One region of the Rhodococcus sp. Z6_132 genome, then DNA from elsewhere that is predicted to be linked to it. Evidence: riboswitches for the same ligand, from Rfam matches in the RefSeq annotation. Region 1 holds a riboswitch; the other holds the start of a gene.
What was found. A riboswitch is a leader RNA that binds a small molecule or an ion and turns the genes downstream of it on or off. The one in region 1 is predicted to bind S-adenosylmethionine.
Positions count from the first base shown of each region.

Region 1 (7,577 bases):
GCCACGTTGAGGACGGTGAGGTCCATGGTGACGACGAGCAGGCTCGCCGACAGGACGGCCAGCGACGCCCAGCGGCGGGCCACCGACACCGGCGCAGCGACGTCGGTGGACTCGGTGAAGGTCACTGCGGTGCTCCAGGGGTTTGCTCGAGAGGGGCGTTGCCGCCAGTGGAAGCGGTCAGGACGTCCCGGCCACCCGCACACTCTGCCCTGTCCGCGGCCGGCTTGCGTCGAGCCGGTCCGGCAGCCGTCGGCCCCGGTCGCTGCGCGTGGACCATGGAGGGTGGGTCCTGCCGGTCGCGGCCGGTCACGACTCTCCGAAGAGCCACGCGCAGAGGAGACGCCATGAAGGCCGTGCAGTACCGCAGCTTCGGTTCCCGCCCCGAGCTGGTCGACGTCGACGAGCCAACCCCCGCCTCCGGGGAGATCCTGCTCAAGATCACCGCGTCCGGGTTGTGCCACTCCGACGAGTTCGTCATGGCGTGGCCGCAGGAGACCTACCCCTATCCCATGCCGATGACGCTGGGCCACGAGCCCGCGGGCACCGTGGCCGCGCTCGGCGAGGGAGTGGAGGGCGTCGCCGTCGGTGATGCCGTCATCGTCTACGGCTGCTGGGGCTGCGGGGTGTGCGAGATGTGCGCCGAGGGCTACGAGAACCTCTGCCTCAACGGGATGACCTCACCGGGCCTCGGCCACGACGGGGCCATGGCGGAGTACATGGTCGTCGACTCCGTGCGCCACATGGTGCCCATCGGCGACCTCGACCCGGTGCGCGCGGCCTCGCTCACCGACGCCGCGCTCACGCCCTACCAGGCGATCAAGAGCGTGCAGCACCAGCTGGTGGGCGGCTCCACGGTGGTGGTGATCGGCGCGGGCGGGCTCGGCCACGTGGCCATCCAGCTGCTCCGCACGCTCACCGCCTCGCGGGTGGTGGCCCTGGACGTGGGCGAGGAGAAGCTGGCCTTCGCCCGGGAGCAGGGCGCGCACGAGGCCTTCCAGTCCAACCCGGAGGCGGCAGTGAAGATCCGCGAGCTCACCGGCGGCCGCGGTGCCAACGTGGTGCTGGACTTCGTGGGCGCCGACGTCACCGGGGAGCTGGCCGTGGCCTGCGCCGGGGTGGCGTCGTCGGTGGTGATCGTGGGGGCCGGCAACGGCGGCGCCAAGATCGGTCTCACCAGTGCGCCGTACAACATCTCGGTGTCCACCTCGCTGTGGGGCCGGCGCAAGGAGCTGATGGAGCTGGTGGAGATGGCCCGGAGGGGCCAGATCCAGATCCACACCACCACCTACGGCATCGACCAGGCGCCACAGGCCTATGAGGACCTGCGCGCGGGCTCGATCACCGGCCGCGCCGTGGTGGTCCCCTAGACCGCCCAGCCGCAGCGCCCAGCGCACCGCTCTTGCCAGTACTACAGTCAAGCAAGGTGATTGGGCTCAACCAGTTAGCGTGCCCCAGCCCGCCTGTCAACTAGCTTGCCCCGATATGTCCACGTGATGCCCTACGATGACCAGAGCCCTTAGCCTGGGCAGTGCCCTGACCAGCGTCGAGCGTCCGAAAGAGAGGCCACTCCATGGCTATGCCCACGGGCGAGAACGAGCGGACCCCCACTGCGGTCCACGGGGAGGCGGAGAAGTTCAGCACCGTGATGGGTGAGCTTGCCCGAACCCTGCACCGTGACCACGGCAGCGAGGACGACACCTTGGACGCGGTGCTCACCGCGGTGCTCTCGTCTGTGATCGGCGCCGAGCACGGAACCATCAGCACAGTCGTGGACCGCAAGGTCGTGCTGCCCAAGGCGACGACCGACGAGCTGGCCCGGCGGATGGACGAGATGCAGACGGAGCTGGGCGAGGGACCCTGCCTCACCGCGATCTACGAGCAAGAGACCCTGCACATCGCCGACCTCGCCGACGAGGACCGGTGGCCGGCCTTCGTGGCGGCCGGCCGCGCGGCCGGAATCGCCTCGATGCTGTGCTTCCAGCTCTACGTCGAGGGTGACAACCTCGGAGTGCTCAACCTGTACTCCTCGCAGCCGTCTGCGTTCACCGAGGAGTCGGTCGCGACCGGCCTGATCTTCGCGACCCATGCTGCCGTGGCCATCGCCGGTGCGCGCCAGGAGCGCACGCTCACCAACGCACTGGTCAACCGCGACGTCATCGGCCAGGCCAAGGGAGTCGTGATGGAGCGGTTCACGCTGGACGCCAAGGCTGCCTTCGACCTCATCTCGCGGCTGTCCCAGGAGCAGAACGTGAAGCTGCACATCATCGCCGCTCAGATCGTCGCCGACGCCACCAAGAGCGCCGACTCCTCCTAGCCCGGCTGGCTGGGGCTCACATGTCGCGGTAGCGCTTCGCCTGGGCCAGCAGCTCGCGCAGCTGCCCGGCGGTCGCCTGACGCGCCCGGGGTGTCTGGCTCTCGGCCGTGGTGTCGAAGTAGGCCGCGTAGGCGGGGGTGTCGCGCTGGTAGCGCCAGCCCTCGGCGAGCGGGCCGGCGTCCAGGGCGTCGTAGCCCAGCTGGTCGAGCAGCTTGGTGACGGTCTGCTTGGCCCCGGCGTCGTCGCCGGCGATGGCCAGCGCGCTGCGCCCGGAGTTGCCGGCGGGGCGGGCCAGCGTGCCGATGAAGTCGAAGTAGATGTTGTTGAACGCCTTGACCACCTGCGAGTCGGGCAGGTGCGCCTGGAGCAGCTCGGAGACGGTGGTGGACTCGTCGTCCAGCTCGGCGATCTGCCCGTCGCGCTGCGGGTAGTAGTTGTTGGTGTCGATGACGACCTTGCCGCGCAGCGGCTCCACCGGCACCTGCTGGTAGCTCTTGAGCGGGACGGTGACCACCACGAGGTCGCCGGCCGCGGCGGCCTCCTCCGGGGTGGCCGCGCAGGCCCCGGGGCCGAAGGTGCCGACCAGGTCCTGCAGCGTCTCCGGGCCGCGGCTGTTGCTGAGCACCACGTCGTAGCCGCGGGTGAGAGCCAGTCGCGCGAGGTTGCTGCCGATGTTGCCGCTGCCGATGAAACCGATGGTCGTCATGGTGCGGACAACTCGGCGCGAAGGACAGGTATTCCCCGCTCAGGCCGGTGGGAAGGTCAGCGCCAGACCATGGCGTACCCACCAGCGAGCAGCACACAGCCCACGACGAAGGTGCTCACCCGGCCGGTGAGTACTCGGGTCGCCACGCCGGTGCTGGCGTCTCGCCAGTAGCGGTGACCGCGGCCCGGCCCACGATCCTTCACTGCGAGAACACGCTTCTCCACGAGGTGCCAGCTCGCGGCAGCGCACCCGGCGGCGACCGCGAGGGTCAGCAGCGAGAAGGGCAGGTAGCCCCACCGGTGCACGCCGAGGTAGGCCAACACCTGCGCGACGACGAACCCGTAGAGATAGATGCCGTAGGAGTAGTCGTTCGTTGCACCCACCTTGCGGAGCGCAGCGGGAAGGCGTGCCGCGAGCCACATCAGGAAGTAGGCCAGGGCGGGGTAGCCGAGCAGACCGAACCAGCCCAGAAGCACGGTGAGCACCACCGTGGTTCCACAGACCGCGGCCAGACGGTCGTCGAGCGGGATGCGCTTGGAGTACAGCGCGAGACAGGCGCCGTACAAGAAGATCAGCGGCAGCGTGACGTGGTAGCGGTCGCCGAAGTACGAGCCGAGCACGTGCGCGTGGGCGGGAAGCTCCGTGCGGATCACCTGCATGGCGAGGAAGACCGCGGTGAGCAGCGGCACCAGGAACTTCGCCCGGCCCAGGGCCCCGAACAGCACGAACACGCCAATGATGAGGTAACACGTCCACTCGTAGGTCAGCGTCCACACCGACCCGTTGAAGACCGACATGTGGACCGTGTCCCCGTAGGGCGTCGTCCCCGCAAAGATGTCGTAGATGCCCCACGTGTTGATGGTGAGGTCCCAGTTCGCCTTCAGGTAGGTGGCAGGGCCACCGTCAGCTCTCTGGAAGTAGCTGGCCAGGTCGTGGCCATCTCGAATCCAGATCAGCGGGCCCACGACCAGTGCGCTGACCAGGAGCACACCCCAGAAGGCCGGCAAGATGCGCAGCGCCCGGTGCCAGAGGTACCGCACGATGTCGCTTCCGGCACCGCTCTTGGTGATCAGGTAGCCACTGATGGCGAAGAACCCGAGCACGGCCATGGCGCCGAGGTTGTCCTGACCGCGGCTCCACCGCAGCATCGGGTCCTCACCCCCGCCGAGGGGGAAGGCGTGGGAGAAGATGACCAACGAGGCGAGAACCAGCCGGATGATGCCGAGCGAGTTGTCGTGTCCGCCCAAGCCCTCGCTGAGCGATGTCCGTCGTTTGCCGGACGCCAGCACCAGCGCATCGGTCTTGACGGGACTCATCTCGGAGACTGGCACCCGGGCAGCGTAGTGCCCAGACCGTGGCGCCCGAATGACCAGTTGGGCACCGCCACTCGTGTCGCCGACAGCGACCTCTCCAGCCTGGCGTGCATCGTGACGAGTCGCCACTGCGGCGAGCGTCGAGGGCGAACCCGTTGTGTCGGCGTTCGGCAGTACAGTCCAGCCCGTTCCCGAGTGACAGCGCCAAGCCCTGCGGCTGGCTGTCCAGCAACCCTCTCCCCCGGGGTGCTTCCGCAGGAAGAACAGGGCCGCGCACCCGGTGCGGCCAAGGATGGGATCGGAGATGACGGTGATGCGCAACGTCGAGCTGCCAGGTGTGGGACCGTGCCGGACGTACCGCAGCGGACACCAGCCGCACTGGATCATGGCGCGGCAGTACCGCTCGCGTGGCCGCTGGGCGACGGTGGTGGGCTTCGACGGCGACCACGTGCTCATCGAGTGCCGCGACGGCTCGCTGCTGCGGTGGTGGCACCACCACCCTGGGCGGCTGCGCGCCGCCGTGGGAACGCACGGGCCGGCCGTGAAGATCGTGCGCGCAGGCACGGTGCTGCAGTGCGCGGGGCTGTGGTTCCCCTGCAGCAGCGACGGCCCCACCCCGTGCCTGCTGGAGCCACCCGGCGCCACCGAGCCGGTGTCGGCGCTGGTCGATCCCGGCGCGACCGAGCTGCAGCTCGTCACGCTCGACGGCGTCGCGGTCACACCCTGGTGGGCCTGAGCCAACCGCTAGTCCAGCGGGTCGACACCGGCCAGGCGCAGCTCCTCGATGTCGAGCCGCGCCTGCACCCGGCGCGCCACGGTGTCGTCGATGACCCCGTCGCGGCGCAGCTGGTTCAGCACCTCCCGCTTGCGCTCCATCAGCGCGAGCCGCAGCCGCGTGTACTCCTCGTTGTGGGTGCGTGGCGCGTCGCGGGCGACGGCGAGCGCGGCCACGGCGTCGGCACTGTTGGGCGACTCCTGGGCGGACGCCTCGAACACCTCGCTGTCGCGGTCCGCCTGCTCCGCGGGCACCGGAGTCGTGGCGTCGACCAGGCGCAGGTGCTCCTCGTAGTCGCGGATCAGTCGCACCCGCACCTCCTCGCTGGTGCCGTGCTCGTCGGCCAGGGCGGGCAGGGCGGCCACGGCGGTGGTGGTGATCGCGTGCTCGGCCAGCCGCAGCTCGGCAGCATGGGTGGCATCCTCCGGCAGGTGGGCCCACCGCACCACCGCGGGCAGCGCGGGACCCTGCACCAGCAGCGTGAGGAGCACGACCCCGGCCGCGACCAGGGTGATCTCGTCGCGGGCCGGCAGCGGTTGCCCGTTGTCCAAGGTCGCGGGCACCGACAGCGCCAGGGCGAGCGAGACCGCTCCGCGGAACCCGGCGACCGCGCTCACCACCCGGGCACGGTGGGTCATCCGCCGCGCGCGCTGGGAGGGCCGGCGGTCGAGCAGCCGGATCAGCAGGACAGTGGAGGTCTGGAAGAGGAAGCGGACGAGGATCAGCCCCAGCCAGACGGCGACCATGGTGACCAGCAGCCGCGCCACGTCGCCCGCCTCCAGCTGGTGGGCCACGGCCTGCACCTCCAGGCCGATGAGCACGAAGAGCGCGCCGTTTAGCACGTAGGACCCCAGCGGCCACGCCGCCTCGGTCTGCCGACGTGAGGCCGCCGTGGTGATGCGACCCGAGTTGAACGCCAGGATGAGCCCTGCGACGACCACGGCCAGCACCCCGGAGGCCTCGATCAGCTCGGCCAGCAGGTAGGCGACGAACGGGACGAGCAGCAGCGTGAGATTGATGGCCCGTGCCTCGCGCAGCGGCCGCATTAGCAGGTAGGCCAGGCCGGCGACCGCGGCGCCCACGGTGATGCCGCCGAGGTAGGAGAGCAGCACCCGGGCAGTGATGTCCAGCGGTGAGTAGCGCCCACCCACCGCCACCCCCACGGCGAGGGCGAAGACCACCAGGGCGGTGCCGTCGTTGGTGAGGCTCTCGGCCTTGAGCAGCATGAAGTTGCGGTGCGGCAGGGTGCGTCCCAGCCCGGCCACGGCGGTGGCGTCAGGCGGGGCGACCGCGGCGCCGAGGATGAGCGCGGCGGGCCACGGCATGCCCAGCGCGTGGGCGATACCGGCCACCGCGAACGCCGTGGCCACCACCAGCACGGTGCTGAGGAGGACGATGCCGCGCAGGTCCCGCCTGATCGAGCGCAGCGACGTCGTCAGGCTCTCCCAGAACAGGATCGCGGGCAGGAACAACAGCAGCACCGTCTCCGGAGGCAGCTCGATCTGCCGCAGCCGCGGGACGAAGCCGAGCAGCAGCCCCAGGACGACCAGGAACAGCGGCGTGGCCAGGCGCAGGCGCGGGGCCAGCACCGCCCCGGCGAGCAACGCGGCGCCCAGCACCACGGTGACGTCGAGGCCGGTCACGTCAGCGCCGCTCGGGTCAGCTGCGGCCGCCGCCGATGCGACTGACCCACTCGGGGTCGCGGTGGTCAAAGAACGCCGAGGTGCCCTTGTCCAGGGTGGCTACCTGGTCCATCTGCTCCGGGGTCAGCTCAAAGCCGAACACGTCGAAGTTCTCCACCATCCGCTCGCGCCGCACCGACTTGGGGATGACCACCACCTCGCGCTGGATGAGCCACCGCAGCACCACCTGCGCCACCGACTTGCCAGTTGCGGAGGCGATCTCCGTGAGGGTGGGGTCGGTGAAGAGGTGGTTGCGGCCCTCGGCGAAGGGACCCCACGACTCCATCTGCACCCCGTTGGACTCCATCAGCTCCTGGTCGGGGTTGCGCTGGAAGAACGGGTGCGTCTCGATCTGGTTGACCGCCGGCGGGATCTCGTTGTGGTTGATCAGGTCGACCAGGCGGTCGGGGTAGAAGTTGGAGACGCCGATGGCCCGGATGACACCGTCGGCGTGCAGGCGCTCCATCGCCCGCCAGGAGCTGTAGTAGTCGCCGTAGGGCTGGTGGACGAGGTAGAGGTCGAGGTAGTCCAGGCCGAGCTTGGTGCGGGACTCCTCAAACAGCTGCTTGGCGTAGTCCTGCCCCTTGTCCTGCACCCACATCTTGGTGGTGACGAACAGCTGGTCGCGGGGCACGCCACTCGTGGCGATGGCGCGCCCGACGGCCTCCTCATTGCCGTAGGCCGCGGCCGTGTCGATGTGGCGGTAGCCGACGTCCAGCGCGGTGGCCACGACCTCCTCGGTGTCCTCGGGCGGGACCTGGTAGACGCCGAAGCCGAGGATCGGCAT
Region 1 is NZ_JBYUNP010000002.1:160,389-167,965, reverse strand. It holds gene AC3YO9_RS07410 (MFS transporter) at 1-125, opposite strand, end outside; gene AC3YO9_RS07405 (NAD(P)-dependent alcohol dehydrogenase) at 345-1,367, shown strand; gene AC3YO9_RS07400 (GAF and ANTAR domain-containing protein) at 1,571-2,314, shown strand; gene AC3YO9_RS07395 (NADPH-dependent F420 reductase) at 2,331-3,020, opposite strand; gene AC3YO9_RS07390 (acyltransferase family protein) at 3,077-4,351, opposite strand; SAM riboswitch class IV at 4,521-4,632, shown strand; gene AC3YO9_RS07385 (hypothetical protein) at 4,638-5,069, shown strand; gene AC3YO9_RS07380 (Na+/H+ antiporter) at 5,078-6,751, opposite strand; gene AC3YO9_RS07375 (aldo/keto reductase) at 6,768-7,577, opposite strand, start outside.

Region 2 (7,577 bases), on a different contig from region 1:
CGTGCACCCGGATGCCGTGGCTGAGGCTGCGCCCGTGTCGCGCTGCGCGGGCCCGCACGTCGTCGAGCAGCTCCGCGGTCCTGGCCGGTGGCTCGGTCCAGGTGAGGTAGGTGTCGGCGTGCTGGGCGGCCACCTCCCGCCCCGCCGGGCTGGCCCCGCCGAAGAACACCTCGGGCACCGGGGACGGCGGGTTGTGCACGGTGGCGCCCTGCACCTGGTAGTGCTCGCCGGTGTGGTCGAACGGGGTGCCCGACCACGCCCCGCGCAGCACGGTGAGGAACTCCGCGGTGCGCTCGTAGCGGCGGTCGTGGTCGAGCCAGTCACCAAAGCGCCGCTGCTCCTGGGCGTCGCCGCCGGTGACGATGTTCAGCAGCAGTCGCCCGTCGGAGATCTCCTGGTACGCGGCGGCCTGCTGGGCAGCCAGGGTGGGGCTGACCAGGCCGGGGCGGAAGGCCACCAGGAACTTGAGCGTGCGGGTCTCCCGCAGCAGCGCCGCCGTCGTCAGCCAGGCGTCGTTGCAGTGGGTGCCGGTGGGGGTGAGGACGGCCTCGAAGCCGAGCTGCTCCACGGCCCGGGCCACCAGGGCCAGGTAGTCCAGCGACGCGGCGCGCGGAGCCGACGCGGTGCCCAGGTGGGCCTGGGCGCCGATCACCTCGCGGCCGTCGCCGGAGGTGGGCAGGTACCAGTGCAGGTGGATGCTCATGCGGTGACTCCCAGGTGACTGAGGATGGTGGTGCGCAGGGCGACCAGGGCGGGGTCGGAGCGCCGGCGCGGACGGGGCAGGTCGACGGGGAGGTCGTGGGCGATGCGGCCGTCGTCAAGGACGAGGACGCGGTCGGCCAGCAGCACCGCCTCCTCCACGTCGTGGGTGACGAGCAGGACCGCGAAGCCGTGCTGGTCCCACAGCCGCCCGAGCAGCTCGTGGGCGCTGAGCCGGGTGAGCGCGTCCAGCGCGCCGAAGGGCTCGTCCAGCAGCAGCAGCTCGGGGTTGCGCACCAGCGCGCGGGCCAGCGACACCCGCTGGGCCTCACCGCCGGAGAGGGTCAGCGGCCAGGCGTGCACCCGGTGGGTCAGGCCGACCTCGGCCAGCGCGGCCTCGGCCCGCTCCCGGCCGCCCCGACCCAGCCCGAGGGCGACGTTGTCACGCACCCGCTTCCACGGCAGCAGCCGCGGCTCCTGGAAGGCGACGGCCCGGCTGGCGGGCACCTCGATGGTGCCGGTGTGGCCGGTGTCCAGGCCGGCCAGCGCGCGCAGCAGGGTGGACTTGCCGGAGCCGCTGCGCCCCACCAGGGCGACGATCTCACCGGGGGCCAGGTCGAGGTCGACGTCGCGCAGCACCGCGTCGGTGCCGAACGTGCGGCCCACGCCGCGGGCCGTGACCAGCTGGGTCTGCTCGGGGGTGCTCACGCGGGGACGAACGACTGACGCCATGACAGTGCCCTCCCTTCCAGGGTGCGGACGATGCCGTCGGTGGCCAGGCCGAGCAGGGCGTAGACCACCAGGCCCAGCACGACGATGTCGGTGCGGTAGAACTCGCGGGCGTTCATGACGATGTAGCCCAGGCCCGCGTCGGCGTTGATCTGCTCGGCCACGATGAGCGAGAGCCAGGCGATGCCCAGCGACTGCCGCAGCCCGACGAGGGCCTGGGGCAGCGCACCGGGCAGCACGACGTGGCGGGCCAGGGCGAAGCCCTTCAGCCCCAGCGTGCGGGCGGCCTCGACCAGCTTGCCGTCCACGCCGCGGATGCCGGCGAACAGGTTGAGGTACAGCGGGAAGGTGACGCCCAGGGCCACCAGCAGCACCTTGGGCTGCTCCCCGATGCCGAACCACAGGATGAACAGCGGCACCAGCCCCAGGAACGGCACGGTGCGCAGCATCTGCAGCGGTGGGTCCAGCGCCAGCTCGCCCAGGCGGGAGAAGCCGGAGACCAGGGCCAGCACCACCCCGGTCAGCAGGCCCAGGCCGACCCCGACCAGCACCCGCTGCAGGGAGATGCCCACCGCGTCGGAGAGCTGCCCGTTGCGCCATAGCTCCACCGCGGCGTCCACCACCGACAGCGGGGAGGACAGCTTGCGCTCGGAGATCGCGCCGGCGCTGCTGAGGCCCTGCCACAGCGCGAGCAGCAGCAGCGGGCTGACCAGGCGCAACAACCAGCCGGCGCGCAGCCGTCGCCGCGGGTGGGCGGGTCCCGCCGCCGCGGGGGCCTCGGAGGTCACCGCGGGAGCCGCCGGCGGGCGCACCGTCGTGGCGGTCACGGCTGGGCCGCCGTGACGTCGGCGTTGAACCGGTCGTCGAAGAAGTCGCGGACCTTCGGTGCGGACGGGATGAGCTTGACGGCGGCGAAGCGGTCGGCCAGCTCCTGCTGGCGGGCGATCACCCGGTCGTCGATGGGGATCGCCCTGCCCCGGGAGGTGTCGAAGGTGACGGTGGCCACCGCGGCCGGGAGGTTGGTCAGCTGGGAGTAGACCGGCACCCACTGGTCGGGGTGCGCCGCGGCCCAGGCGCGCGCCTTGACCAGCCGCACCAGGAAGTCCTTGATGGCCGCCTCCGTGGTGGGGTCGGCCAGTGCCGCGGTGGAGGCGACGGTGTAGGTGTAGCCGGTGGACAGCGTGGTGCCGTCGGCCACCACCTTCGCCCCGGCGCTGGCGATCGCCACCGCGTAGTAGGGGTTCCAGACCGCCCAGGCGTCCACCTGCCCGGCCGCGAACGCGCTCTGGGCGTCCGGCGGGGCGAGGTAGCGGACGGTGACGTCGTCCTGGGACAGCCCCGCCTGCTGCAGCAGCCCGATGAGCAGGCCGTGCGAGCTGGAACCCTTGGCCACCGCCACGCTCTTGCCCTTGAGGTCGGCGGCCGTGCGGATGCCGGTGCCGTCCCGGGTGAGCAGGAAGTCGTTGGCCTTGTCGCGCTCCTCCACCGAGACGATCCGTGCCTCGATGCCGGCCGCCTGCGCCAGCACCGGCGGGCTGTCGCCCACGCTGCCGAGGTCGATCGCCTTGGCGTTGAGTGCCTCCAGCAGCGGCGGTCCGGCGGTGAAGCTGGCCCACTCCACCTTGTACGGCAGCTCGTCGAGCTGGCCGGAGACCTTGAGCACCGACTGCACCGACTGCACCTGGTCGCCCACGTGCAGGGTCACCCCGGACAGGTCGATCGAGCCGTCGGCGGCGAGCACCGGGGCGGGTGGCTCGTCGGCGCTGCAGCCGACGAGGACGACGGACAGGACGGTGGTGGCCAGCACGGAGAGTGCTCGTCTTCGGGACAGGGGGAACGACATCGGAGGCCTTTCGGGCGCAAGAGGGCAGCGCCGGCCGCCACGGGGCGGGGCGCAGGAAGGGGTGCGAGCAGGGGCGCGCTCAGCGGCGCAGGGCGATCAGCCGGGTCAGGCGGTGCCGGGCCGACAGCTGGCGCCGGCGGTGCGGCACAGGTCGACGTGCCGCCGGCGCGAGAAGGCGGGTCGGATCATGCTCGGGGTGGGCAGGGCCGGCACAGTTGCCTCCATCGGTCCTGGCAGTAGCACCCACTCCCGCGTGCTGCGGGGGGTTGCTGCGACGTCGACGAGCCAGGTCTCTCGGTCGCTCTGGATGGTGTGGCGCAAGGCTAGCGAGGCTGGGCGGCGGCAGACAACGAATCGGCTCAGCGTGAGCCGAACCCCAGGGTGGCGCAGCGCGCCTAGCCGGCAGCGACGGCGGGCTGCTCCACGGTGCGGGCCAGGATGCCCAGCGTCGCGCGCAGCCCGGCCTCCGGGATCACCGGGAAGACGCCCTTGTCGCGGAAGCGGTCGTCGATCTCGCTCCAGTCGTAGTACGAGGTGACCAGGGTGCCGCCCTCGCGGGCCTGGAGCCGGTAGCCGTAGAGGTGCCGGATGGGCGGCTGGATGGTGCCGGAGATCGTCCACTCGATCAGCTCGTCGGGCACCAGGGCGGTGATGATCACCGTGACGTCGTACTTGCCCATGGGGAAGTCGTTGAGCGACTCCCGGTCCATGTGCACCAGGAACTCGTCGCCCACCGCGCGCACCGCGTCGCCCTCGGCGGACTGCAGCATCCCGGAGCTGTCGATGCGCACGTGTCCCTGTGGGTCACACAGCAGCGCAAACACGTCCGCGGGGGACGCGGCCACCTGCCGCTGGACCTCGAAGCGCTCCGTCGTCATGGTGCCCACCCTGGCACGGCCGGGCGCTGGCCGCCGTGGGGAACCCGGGTCACAGGGCGGGGAAGGCCCGGTTGACCACCTCGCCCTGCTCGTAGACGTCGGCGGCGGGACCCAGGATCAGCGGGTCGGGCCGGCCCACCAGCTCGGCGTCCTTCTCGTCGTAGTCGAACAGGCTGAGCACGTGCCGCATGGCGGCCAGCCGGGCCCGCTTCTTGTCGTTGCTCTTCACCACCGTCCACGGCGCCCACTCGCTGTCGGTGTAGAAGAACATCGTCTCCTTGGCGTCGGTGTAGGCGTCCCACTTGTCGATGGACTCGAGGTCGGTGGGGGAGAGCTTCCACTGGCGCACCGGGTCGTTGGCCCGCTTGGCGAAGCGGCTGCGCTGCTCCAGGCGCGACACCGAGAACCAGAACTTGACCAGGTGGATGCCCGAGCGCACCAGCATCCGCTCCAGCTCGGGGGCCTGGCGCAGGAACTCCCAGTACTCGTCGTCGGTGCAGAAGCCCAGCACCCGCTCGACGCCGGCCCGGTTGTACCAGGACCGGTCGAACATGACGATCTCCCCGGCGGCGGGCAGGTGGGCGACGTAGCGCTGGAAGTACCACTGGGTGCGCTCGCGCTCGGTGGGCTTCTCCAGCGCCACCACGTGCGCGCCGCGGGGGTTGAGGTGCTCGGTGAACCGCTTGATGGTGCCGCCCTTGCCCGCGGCGTCGCGGCCCTCGAACAGGATCACCAGCGGCAGCCCCACGTGCTTGGCCCAGACCTGCAGCTTGAGCAGCTCGATCTGCAGCAGCCGCTTCTGCTGCTCGTACTCGCTGCGCCGCAGCTTGTCGGCGTAGGGGTAGCCCTGGCGCCAGGTGTCGGTGTCGCTGGTCATGCCGACCTGACTACCACGACCGCCGCCACGATGACGGTTCGCCGGGCCCCGCGGTGCTCAGGCCGGCTCCGCGGCCAGGCACTGCTGGGCCACGTGCCGCCCGATCGGCAGTGCGGCAGTGGCGGCCGGCGAGGGGGCGTTGAGCACGTGCAGGGTGCGGGCGGTGCGCTGCAGCAGGAAGTCGTGCACCAGGGTGCCGTCGGGGCGCACGGCCTGGGCGCGGATGCCCGCCGCGTGCGGCTGCAGGTCGGCCAGCTCCAGCTGCGGGCAGTACGTGCGGGCCGCGGCCAGGAAGGCCCGCCGGGAGGCCGAGCCCAGCAGCTCCCGGGCCCCGGTGCGCACGTTGCGCCGCGCCAGGTTCCAGAACCCGGCGTAGCCGAGGACGTCGCGGACGTCGGCCAGGTCCACGCTGCCCCGGCGGTACCCCTCCCTGGCCAGCCCCAACACCGCGTTGGGGCCCACGGTCACCCGGCCGTCCACCATCGGGGTGAGGTGCACGCCCAGGAACGGCAGGTCGGGGTCGGGGACCGGGTAGATCAGGTGCGACACCACGTCCCGCCGGTGCGGCGGCAGCTGGAAGTACTCGCCGCGAAACGGCACGATGCGGGCCTCGGGCCTGGCCCCGGCCAGTGCCACCAGCCGGTCGGCCTGCAGCCCGCCGCACACCACCAGCCGGCGGCAGCTCACCACCTGCTCGCCGGCGGTCACCACCACCTCGGTCGCCGACTCCGCGATGGCGCGCACCGCCGCCCCCAGCACCACCTGGCCGCCGAGGCGCTCCACCTCCCGGCGCAGCGCGGCGCACACCAGGGTGAAGTCCACGCTGGCGGTGACCGGCACGTGCAGCGCCGCCAGCCCGGCCACCGCCGGCTCACGCTCGCCCAGCTCCGCGGCGTCCAGGCGCGCCACGGTGATGCCGTTGTGCCCGGCGCGCTCGGCGAGGGCGTCCATCCGGGCCACCTCGCGACCGGTGGTGGCCACCACCAGCTTGCCCAGCTGGCGCACCGGGATGTCGTGGCGGGCGCAGAAGTCCTTGGTGGCCTGGGCGCCGGCCCGGCACAGCCGCGCCTTGAGGCTGCCCGGCTGGTAGTACAGCCCGGAGTGGATGACGCCGCTGTTGTGCCCGGTCTGGTGCCGGCCCAGCGCGGGCTCCTTCTCCAGCAGCACCAGGGACGCGCCGGGTCGCTGCTGGAGCAGGCTCAGCGCGGTGGCCAGGCCGACGATGCCGCCGCCCACCACGCAGTAGTTGTGCACCCGTGCGGCTCCCGCTACTCCGCCGCCCGGGTGCCGCCGACCTCGACCAGCAGCACCCCACCGATGATGAGCACGATGCCCATCCCCATCAGCGGGGTCAGGGGATCGTCGAAGAGGAGCTTGCCCAGCACGGCGACCGCGGCCACGCCGGTGGCGGCCCAGATGCCGTAGGCCACGCCCACCGGCACGCCACGGGTGAGCACCAGGTTGAGCGCGAGGAACGAGCCGGTGTAGCCGGCCACCACCAGCAGGCTGAAACCGAGCCTGCTGAAGCCCTCCGACGCTCGCAGCGAGAGGGTGGCGGTGACCTCCAGCGCGATCGCCAGGACCAGGAACAGCCACCTCATCGGCGGGGCGCCCGACAGGGCACGGAGGGGCGGAGCATGCGCTCAATCTAGACAGCCGAGGGCGGGTGAGACAGTGGGCCCCGAGACGATCCCAGAGCAGGGATCCCAGAGCAGGGATCACAGAGCACAGGAGAGCGTGATGAAGGTGCTGGTGGCGGCGGACAAGTTCCGCGGCTCGCTGTCCGCGCCGCAGGTGACCGCCCACGTGGCTGCCGGGCTGACCCGGGCGCGGCCCGAGGCGACGGTGGTGCAGCTGCCGGTGGCCGACGGGGGCGAGGGCACCCTGGCCGCCGCGGTCGCCGCCGGCTTCCGGCCCGTGCCGGTGGACGCCGCCGGACCCACCGGCGTCCCCTGCCGCACCGGCTACGCCGTGCGGGACGGGGTGGCGGTGGTGGAGCTGGCCGACGTGTCCGGGCTGGACCGGTTGCCCGGCGGCGTGCCGGCCCCGCTGCGCGCCAGCAGCCACGGCACCGGCGAGGTGCTGCGGGCGGTGCTGGACGCCGGCCTCCGCCGGGTGGTGCTGGGCGTGGGCGGCAGCGCGTGCACCGACGGCGGTGCGGGCCTGCTGCAGGCGCTGGGAGCCCGGGTGCTCGACGCCGCCGGGGCCGACGTCGGCCCCGGCGGGGCGGGGCTGGTCGACGTGGCGCAGCTGGACCTGGCCGGGCTGCACCCCGCGCTGGCCGAGACCGAGGTGGTGCTCGCCTCCGACGTGGACAACCCGCTGCTCGGCGCCCACGGTGCCGCCCCGGTGTTCGGGCCGCAGAAGGGGGCCGACGCCGACCAGGTGGCGCTGCTGGAGCGTGCCCTGCAGCAGTGGTCGGCGGTGGTCGAGGCCGCGACCGGCGAGCAGTGGGCGCACCGGCCGGGAGCGGGCGCCGCCGGTGGGGTGGGACTCGCCGCGCTGGCGGTGCTGGGCGCCCACCGCCGCCCCGGGGTGGAGCAGGTGCTGG
Region 2 is NZ_JBYUNP010000001.1:96,937-104,513, reverse strand. It holds gene AC3YO9_RS00510 (LLM class flavin-dependent oxidoreductase) at 1-703, opposite strand, end outside; gene AC3YO9_RS00505 (ABC transporter ATP-binding protein) at 700-1,431, opposite strand; gene AC3YO9_RS00500 (ABC transporter permease subunit) at 1,404-2,255, opposite strand; gene AC3YO9_RS00495 (ABC transporter substrate-binding protein) at 2,252-3,235, opposite strand; gene AC3YO9_RS00490 (putative leader peptide) at 3,377-3,460, opposite strand; SAM riboswitch class I at 3,490-3,585, opposite strand; gene AC3YO9_RS00485 (SRPBCC family protein) at 3,667-4,149, opposite strand; gene ppk2 (polyphosphate kinase 2) at 4,199-5,026, opposite strand; gene lhgO (L-2-hydroxyglutarate oxidase) at 5,084-6,280, opposite strand; gene AC3YO9_RS00470 (DMT family transporter) at 6,295-6,627, opposite strand; gene AC3YO9_RS00465 (glycerate kinase) at 6,764-7,577, shown strand, end outside.
Region 2: linked by a shared signal. The riboswitch ahead of AC3YO9_RS00490 (putative leader peptide) and the one ahead of AC3YO9_RS07385 (hypothetical protein) in region 1 are both predicted to bind S-adenosylmethionine.